Regions from separate parts of the Desulforegula conservatrix Mb1Pa genome, predicted to be linked through region 2. Evidence: predicted binding sites of a transcription regulator. Region 2 holds the regulator's gene; each other region holds the start of a gene.
The links. The regulator sigma-54, encoded in region 2, starts transcription at its own class of promoters, with help from an activator protein. The targets are predictions, from matches to a motif close to TNTGGCACANTTTCTGCTNT.
Positions count from the first base shown of each region.

Region 1: the regulator sigma-54 is predicted to act here: its motif matches at 723-742, upstream of K245_RS25235 (type I polyketide synthase).
Region 3: the regulator sigma-54 is predicted to act here: its motif matches at 1,102-1,121, upstream of glnD ([protein-PII] uridylyltransferase).
Region 4: the regulator sigma-54 is predicted to act here: its motif matches at 1,468-1,487, upstream of flgN (flagellar export chaperone FlgN).

Region 1 is NZ_AUEY01000079.1:15,626-17,832, reverse strand. Features, by position in the region: gene K245_RS0117975 (sigma 54-interacting transcriptional regulator) at 1-582, opposite strand, end outside; gene K245_RS25235 (type I polyketide synthase) at 871-2,207, shown strand, end outside.
Region 2 is NZ_AUEY01000013.1:9,772-11,978, forward strand. Features, by position in the region: gene lptB (LPS export ABC transporter ATP-binding protein) at 1-478, shown strand, start outside; gene rpoN (RNA polymerase factor sigma-54) at 488-1,936, shown strand; gene hpf (ribosome hibernation-promoting factor, HPF/YfiA family) at 1,948-2,207, shown strand, end outside.
Region 3 is NZ_AUEY01000011.1:47,529-49,735, forward strand. Features, by position in the region: gene glnD ([protein-PII] uridylyltransferase) at 1-1,074, opposite strand, end outside; gene glnE (bifunctional [glutamate--ammonia ligase]-adenylyl-L-tyrosine phosphorylase/[glutamate--ammonia-ligase] adenylyltransferase) at 1,701-2,207, opposite strand, start outside.
Region 4 is NZ_AUEY01000024.1:26,020-28,226, forward strand. Features, by position in the region: gene flgK (flagellar hook-associated protein FlgK) at 1-827, opposite strand, end outside; gene flgN (flagellar export chaperone FlgN) at 830-1,324, opposite strand; gene K245_RS0110485 (sigma-54 interaction domain-containing protein) at 1,813-2,207, opposite strand, start outside.

The DNA of each region.
Region 1 (2,207 bases), on a different contig from region 2:
GGTAGAAAAATCCTCCATCCTGTTCCAAAGATATTTGTCATAAAGATGAAGCTTGTGTGTGAACACATTGTTCCAGAGGCTTTTCCTGAGGAGCTTCATGGAAGGGCTTCTGCCGACCAGCGCCCTGTCTATGAAAAAATACGCCCGCCTTAGCTGAAACGCCATCTCAAAGAGATTCCCCCTCTCGATACCTCGCTTGGCCATAAGCTCCATTGCTTCGGCAGCAAAGCTTACCTTGACAGGCTTGTTTCCAGCTTTGATCTGATCCTGAATCATGCTGTCTATGCGTTTTCTGAACCTGTAGAAAAGCTCGAATAGGAAAGCTGTATGAAGCAGCCGTCTGTCTTCACCTTCATACGACCTGATATGTCCCCTGCCCTCTTTCTCGAGTTTGTCCAGTCTTTCAGCAAGCTCTCCTACCAGCCTCGCGATCATCTCCTGATGAGAAACATCAGGGAATGCACCAGCAATTGCAAAATCTATCTTCTTCCTTTCATCACTGAATGGATTGGTCATGCCTGCTGTCCAGATCATCTCGAAATATTTTCTTTCGCTGTCAGTGAGTCTGTGTTTTTTAGCCATATCTCCTCCAGTGGTTATTCTTTTTTTGTATGTATACTATACCATATTTGAACAAACCAACCTTTGCAAGAGCCAAACTCATTTCTGCTGCATTGCATGAATATTTCATAATTCTGGAAGGTTAACCATGCACAGGCAACGGTGGCACAGATAATGCTATTAAGGCGTCCAGCTGGAACAGGCCGCAAACAAGAAGTAGTTTTTAGAAATCTTGTTACAATTTTTTCCTTCATAAAAGGCCTGATTTTTTCAAAAACATGGGCATCAGCCCGCAACAGGAGAATAGTCGTGATTAGAAGAATACTTGATTCAAGGCTCCCTTTTATGGCCTACCCACCGACCAGAGTGTTTGACCTTAATTTTTTCAAGTCTGTCCATGAGGCAGGAGGTCTGCCAGTCCTTGACACCGAATTCTTTCAGAATGATGAAATACTGCAATATGCTGAAATGCTCGGCAATGCATGCATTCTGTTTGGAGTAAGAATCCCTGCCACAAACTCAGAGCTGATAAAAAGGCTTTACAGCAAAAGACATGATTATCTTGATGCTCTCATTATCTACGGACTTTATAAAGATGAACTTAAAAATTACGAACCTGCATCAAGATCCTTTAAAATCATTCTGGAAGTACGTGACATCAATATCAATGACACTCTGGAAACCATAGCGCCTGATGCGATAATACTTAAAGGAACGGAATCAGGAGGCCTTGTCTCAGGTTATACTGGCTATGTACTGATGCAGTGGTATCTTCAAAACACGAATTACCCTGTTTTCATGCATGGCGGAGTTGGAATGCATAATGCTGCTGGCATGTTCTGCGCAGGTGTTAGCGGAGTGGTTCTGGACAGCCAGCTTTATCTTGCTGCCGAGGCACCGGTTTCTGCCAATTTCAGAAAGCTTTTTGAAACAATGGAAGAACTCGATACTATCCTTGTGGAAGGCCCAAATGGAGTTAAATTCCGTTTTTTTGCAAAACTCGGCACTTCCATCGCACATGATCTGAAAAAAAAGGAAAGCCATTTCGCACTTTCAAACAAAAGAGATGACAACGAAGCAGATGTTTTTTTTGGAACAATCAAAAATAGCTGCTGCGCCCTCGACAACAAAGATGCAAATGCGGTTCAGAGTCTTTTCTATCTTGGCCAGGACGCTTCATTTGCCCGCATATTCGCATCATACGGCAAAACCATAAAAGAAATCATTACAGCTTTTTTCAGGAACATCAGTGATCATATTGCAGACCTTGGCAGCTATGATCCTATTTCTGAGAATTCTGAACTTGCCAGAGAGCACGGTACAAAATATCCGATTATCCAGGGCCCCATGGCAAATATCAGTGAAAGCGCTGATTTTGCGGAAAAGATATTCAAGGCTGGGGGGCTTCCTTTTTTTGCCATGGGAAATCTTCCGACCCATATTGCAGATCCTGTTTTAAAAAATGCTTCTGAAATCAGCATTCCTTACGGAGCAGGATTAATCGGGATAGAGGTTTTTAACAAGTCCCTTGGAAGTCATCTTGATCTTGTAAAAAAATACAAGTCTCCATTTGCTCTTTTTGCGGCAGGCTCACCATTCCAGGCCGCTGATCTTGAAAAAAACGGCACAAAAACCTATCTCCATAC
Region 2 (2,207 bases):
TCTCCCCCAGGACGCTTCAATTTTCAGAAAGCTGAGCGTCAAAAACAATATAATGCTCATCCTTGAGACCCTTCCGCTCACCAATGCAGAAATGGAAACAAGGGCCGAAGATCTCATGAATGAACTTGGAATAAGGCATCTTTCGGAAAGCAGGGCTTCGGTTCTTTCGGGCGGAGAAAGAAGAAGACTCGAGATCACGAGGGTGCTTGCGACAAATCCTGAGTTTGTGCTCTTTGATGAACCCTTTGCAGGGGTAGATCCGCTTGCTGTAATCGATATCAGACAGATTATATCCCATCTCACAGACAAGGGCATTGGAGTTCTGATATCAGATCATAATGTAAGGGAAACGCTCAGTGTATGTGACAATGCTTATATTATGAGTAATGGAAGAGTCATTGAGTCGGGTTCTCCCGAAAAAATAGCAACCAGCGAGATAGCCAAAAAGAACTATTTAGGCGACACGTTCAAACTATAAATTATGGCAATGGAATTAAGGCAACAATTAAAACTTGCACAGCAGCTTGTGATGACGCCACAGTTACAGATGGCCATCAAACTGCTTCAGCTTCCACAGCTTGAGCTGATTGACCATATCCGTCAGGAGCTTGAAGAAAATCCTACTTTGGAGGAATTGCAGGAGCCGTCCCTTGACATGAGCGGAGACGCAAGACTTGAACAGGCAGAAGAGCTTGCCAAGGCTTCCATGGACGCCCCCCTCGAAGAAGTAAAAATCGAGGAAAAACTCAAGGATGATTATACTGAATGGGAAGCATACTTTGACGATTATGGCGGATCCGGCAAGACAAGAAACGAAGGCGAGGAAAAAGAAGCTCCAAAATATGAATCTTTTATCGCAAAAAAGGACTCGTTAGAAGATCATCTGCTTTGGCAGCTGCTCATGTCTGCTCCTGATGAAATAGAAGAGAGGATAGGAAGCGCAATAATCGGCAGCCTGAACAAAGACGGCTATCTCGAGGCAAATATTGAAGAGATTTCAAAAATCGCCGGGGTGACCATTGAAGAAACTGAAATTGTTTTAAAAAAAATACAGGCATTCGACCCTGTGGGCGTAGCATCAAGGGATCTGACCGAATGCCTGATGACCCAGCTAAGACACCTGAATATTGAAGATGAGCTTGTGGAAGCCATCATCAAAGACCATCTCAAGAATCTCGAAAACAGAAATCTTAAAGCAATTGCAAAAGCACTCAAGGTAGAAATTGAAGAGGTGGTTGAGGCCATAAGCATCATTAAATCCCTGGAGCCCAAGCCTGGCAGAGGCTTCAATGATGAAGATCCAATCTACATTGTTCCGGACATCTATGTTTACAAGCATGATGATGATTTCATTATTATGATGAACGATGACGGCATGCCGAGACTGCACATCAATTCGTATTACAGACAGGCCGCCTCAAGGGGCGGAGATATGACAAGCAGCACCAAAGAATACCTCCAGGAAAAGATACGCTCGGCCGCCTGGCTCATCAAAAGCATCCAGCAACGCCAAAAAACCATTTACAGCGTAATGGAGAGCATAATCAAATTTCAGAGGGAATTTTTTGAAAAAGGGGTTGCATATCTGAAACCCATGGTGCTAAGGGATGTGGCTCTTGATATAAACATGCATGAGTCAACAATAAGCAGGGTGACATCAAACAAATATGCCAATACACCACAGGGCATATTTGAACTTAAGTATTTTTTCAACAGTTCCATAAACAGGGTGCATGGCGAGGCAATAGCTTCGGCTGCGGTACTTGAAAAAATAAAACAGATAATAGAAAGCGAGGACCCCAAGAATCCGTACAGCGACGACAGAATAGCTCAACTTCTAAAAACAGAGGCAAATGTGGACATAGCCCGTAGAACAGTAGCAAAATATCGGGAAATGATGAAAATCTTGCCTTCCAACAAACGCAAACAATACTAAGGAGGTAGATCATGCAGATATCCGTAACCTTCAAAAACTTCGACTCCTCCGAAGCTTTAAGGTCCTATGTACAAACCAGACTTGAAAAACTTGATAAACTTCTTGATGCGCCGGTAGAGGCGAATGTGGTTCTTTGCGTTGAAAAGATCAGGCACATTGCTGAAGTTACCCTGGTTGGTGACAAGCTTAGCCTTCATGCTACGGAAGAAAGTGAAAGCATGTATTCTTCAATCGACATGGCCGCAGACAAAATCAAGGCTCAGATCAAAAA
Region 3 (2,207 bases), on a different contig from region 2:
CAGAAGCTCCTTGTTTCTGAGTACATCCTCAGAAGACGCAAATCCTAAGGTTTCCCTGTTTATAACAAGATCAGGGCATTTGCATTTCTTTGGAAAAGTCCTTCTAAGGCTTAAGCGTTTTGAAGGAACAGATTCCGAAACAATCATCAGGTAAAGTTGCTTTACTGTGTCCATCGCAGAGTGGAGCTCACCAAGAAATCTCTCCACCGCCTTTTCTCCCGCTTTTGGCTTAAAGCCCATGGCTTCGGCCAGTCTTTCCTGGTGCTCAAAATAAAGCTGGTCACATTTCCGGCCTGTAATTATGTGAAGATTGTTTCTGACCTTCCATATGAATTCCAGGACTGCACCGAGTCTTTCAAATTCTTCATTCGAAAGATGTCCGTAATATTCGAGATCTCTCTGAAGCTTGAGTCCGAATCTGATTTTCCCAAGCCACATTATGGAGTGATAATCCCTGAGTCCGCCTACACCGTTCTTGAGATTTGGCTCAAGCACTCCTTCCGAATCCCCCGCCTGAAGATGTCTTGCAGCAGCAGAGTCTATTAGTCTTGTGAGATACGTCTTCTGCTGAGGCCTCACGCATTTCTCATGAATTTTTTCCATCACCTCCGTAAAGAGAGGGGACATGCCGCATATGAATCTGGCGTCCAATATTGATGTAAGAAATTCAAGATCCTGCTGGGCCATATTGATGCTTTCTTTTATGGATCTTGTGGAATGGCCGACTTCCATTCCCATGTCCCAGAGCGGATAAATCATTTCCCTGATCAGCTCTACAGCTTCCTTTGGCACTTCATTTCTGAAAAGAAAAAGGACATCAACATCCGAACGGACGCATTGCTCTGCGCGGCCGTAACCACCAAGGGCTATTATGGCGTAGGGCCTTTTGCTTATGCCCATGTTCATGCCAGCCAGGCTTTTTTCGAAGCATTCCATGAAGTAGCTGTCTATCAGCTCTGTGTGCTTCATGAGAAACTCTGAGGAAGGAATTCTGCTGAAACGGGAAATCAGCTTTTCCCGGTCTTCCTTGAGTCTGCCCGCTGCTTTTGCATGTATGTTTACTTTTACGTCCATAGCCCCGTCCTTTTTCTGTATATCTTAAAAGCAATTAGCGTGCCCTTTGCTTTGGTATTATGATATTTAATATGTAACATGCTTAATTAATAAAAAATAAAATTTTTAAAGTCGACTTTATTATCTGTGATAAATATGAATTATGCCGGTGCTTCGAGTGTGTCATCAACAAATTTGTAATAAATTAATTTAAAAAAATACAAATATGGGAGTCCTGGGCATAAAAGCGTTCTCAAAAACATAAAAAAAATTTTCAGAAGCTATTATTCATAAATCCAATAAACAACCATGCAATGTGCCAGTCTTTAATCTTTTTTATAATATACTGAATTTAAATGATTTTGACTGTTATGTTTTGTGGGGGGTAAGAGTCTTGAAAAATACAGTTACATTTTTGTTGTTTTTAGACCTGTTTTTATCCTCTTGTGTAAGTCAGGGGGCTTTACCATGAGAGATTGCCAACGTGAAACCTGGATTTCGGCTTGTGCCGAAATCCAGGGAACAGGAAGCAAATGAAAGTACTGGATGCAGGATCAAGTCCGGCATGACTCTGAAACCTTTTTTTGCGAGACCATCATTATAAAAAGGCCGGAAAAAGCACAGCCGCTACTTTTCTTATTGTGAAGCTACAAATATTCATTCCAGGTTTTAATGACAAATGCTCTATGTTCCGAGAAAATGTCTTCCTCGACTTCGTGATCAAGACCGAGCAGGTCTCTTTTATGCACTTCAATTCTGTAAGAAAGGTAAGCCTTCTTGAGACAGAGGGAAGTTTCTTCTGATATGATGCCTGTTTTTGCAGCTGTTTCGAGAATTCTTACATTGTCCGTCCAGATAGACATTTCAGGATAGGCGTTTGAATATGCGAGAACGAGATACTGAACAAAGAATTCTATGTCCACTATCCCTCCTTTATCATATTTAAGATGAAAACCAGAGACCGGCTTTTTTCTGTTATGGGTTCTGATTTTTTCACTCATTTCCGTAATTTCTTTTTTAAGGCTTGGAACATCTCTTTTTATGCAGAGAATTCGTTTTCTTATGTCATTGAATCTTTCGGAAATGTCTTTTCCTCCGACAATAACCCTCGCCCTGACAATGGCCTGATGTTCCCACGTCCATGCCTGGTTCAG
Region 4 (2,207 bases), on a different contig from region 2:
AGCCCGCCCATCTTCCCGCCTGTTATTTTGTCTGTAAGATCAACACTCCCGCCATATGATCCTTCCCATGTGACATTTCCTTCTTCCATCTTGAGACCGTATGTATAAGGGCCGTTAACAAGCTGAAAACCATTTGCTGTTGTTACAATAAGGCCGCCAGAAGGCTGTTCGAATGTATTTATGTCAACAATTTTTGAAAGGTCGCTGAGAAGCCCGTTTCTTTTATCCCTCAGGTCATTTGCTGTCCCGTCGTGTTCAAGAGCGACAAGCTGGCCGTTTATATTTGCTATTTCCTTTGTCAGCCTGTTAACTTCACCCACAGAAGACTCGATATCCTGACTGAGATCAGTCTCTATCTGGGAAAGCTGGGAATTGATGGAATTGAGGCCCTGGGCTATCCTGATTCCATTCTGATAAACACCGATTCTCTCGGACGAGCCTGGAGGGTTATCCGCAAGGTCATGCCAGGAATTCCAAAACTCTGAGCTCATATAACTGAGACTGCTCTCGGTTCCTTCGTTCAAAAGCCCTTCAAGCACCTTCATATATGACTCCGACTGTTCATACAGGGACATCTGGGATTTCTGATCCATGAGTCTGTTTTCCATGAGCTGGTCAGAATATTGTTTGACATTCTGGGTATCCACACCTGTACCGAAAATCAGGCCGCCATATTGTACGGTAATATTGTTCGTATGCGGCAAAACCTGCCTGGTGTAACTTGAGTTGTTTACATTGGCAATGTTGTTACCTGTTACGTTTATACCGTATTGCTGTGCTGCTATTGCGCCTTTGGCTATATTTAGTGTGGCACCTATTCCGCTCATGGCTATACCCTCGCTCTAAAAATGGCTCCACTTAAATTAGCTGAGTTGCTGCTTGGCCTGTAGCCCTGGGAACCTGATGCAGCATCTGCGAAAACAGCTACAAGCTGTTCGATTACCTGCAGATATTCTTCTGTGAATTTCACATTCGTAACAGAGAGATCAAAAACTGCTTTCTTCAGTTTTTCAATATCAAGACAAAGAGGAGCAATACGATCTGCGGCTTCTTTTGATACGAATTCAACGATCTTTCCGCTTGAAAATCTTCCAGGGATCATGCCATGTTCAGGAGCTATTGTGTCCAGATCGCCTAAAATTTCTTTCCTTAAAATCTCTATTTTCTTGGCAGCATCATGCTTGAGTGCTGACATGCGCCAAAGCTCACCAGGATCTGCTGATTTAAGTATTTCAGACTCTTTTTCAAGTATCTCAACAAGATTTTTGTAGACAGCGTGCTTCTTTCTGAGTCGGTCTTCGACTCTGTTCATAATATCTTCCATATAGGCACCTCCATTTTATATTATTTCGGAATCTGCTCCAGGTTTCTGAAGCCGGAAGCTGCTCAAAAAATACTGTTTATTAATTATTCCCTGAAGATTTCAGCTTCGCATTCCAAAACAGCGCAGATATTTTTGAAAGTAGAAATGCACGGAGTGTGCCATGCCCAGACCAGAGATATTAAACATATAACTTACTGAAAATATATGATATTCAAAACACAAACAAAACTAATGAATTCATATTCTCAAAGTCCGGGGAAAAATATTCCGGCAAGGTTCCCTTTGACCCAAAAAAATCAATAAGCGAAAGGTTTGATGGACTCGCAAAAAGTCCCCAAAAGGCATCGATATCATGCCGGACTTTATCCGGCATCTTTGTATTTTCAGAAAGTTATGGATTCCAGCCTGGGCTGGAATGACGGGAATTGGACTTTTTGCGACCTTGTCAGAGAGCTTTAGTAAAGACGTATAGTTCAAACAATTCGGTGTTATCTTTCAACCTTTTTTTCTATCTTAATCCCCAGTTTCCTCATCTTGCCCCTCAAGGTAGAGGAATTTACGCCAAGAAGAAGGGCAGCGCCATTTTCGCCTTCAATGCGTCCTTTTGTAAGCTCAAGAGTTCTTTCTATGTGGCTGCGGAGAAGAACATCAATGGTTTGAACAGAGCCGGGCACAGGAAGTTGCGCCACGCTTGAAGATTTTGTTTCCCCTGTTATTTCTCCCGAAAGCCCTGAAAACGATAGCGGCCTGCCTCTGCTGATTATGAGAGCCCTTTCTATTACATTCTGAAGCTCGCGAATATTTCCGGGCCAGTCGTATGCCATTAGCTGGAAAAAGGCGTCTGATGCGAATCCCGGATTTACGGGAAGATTCATTTCCCTTG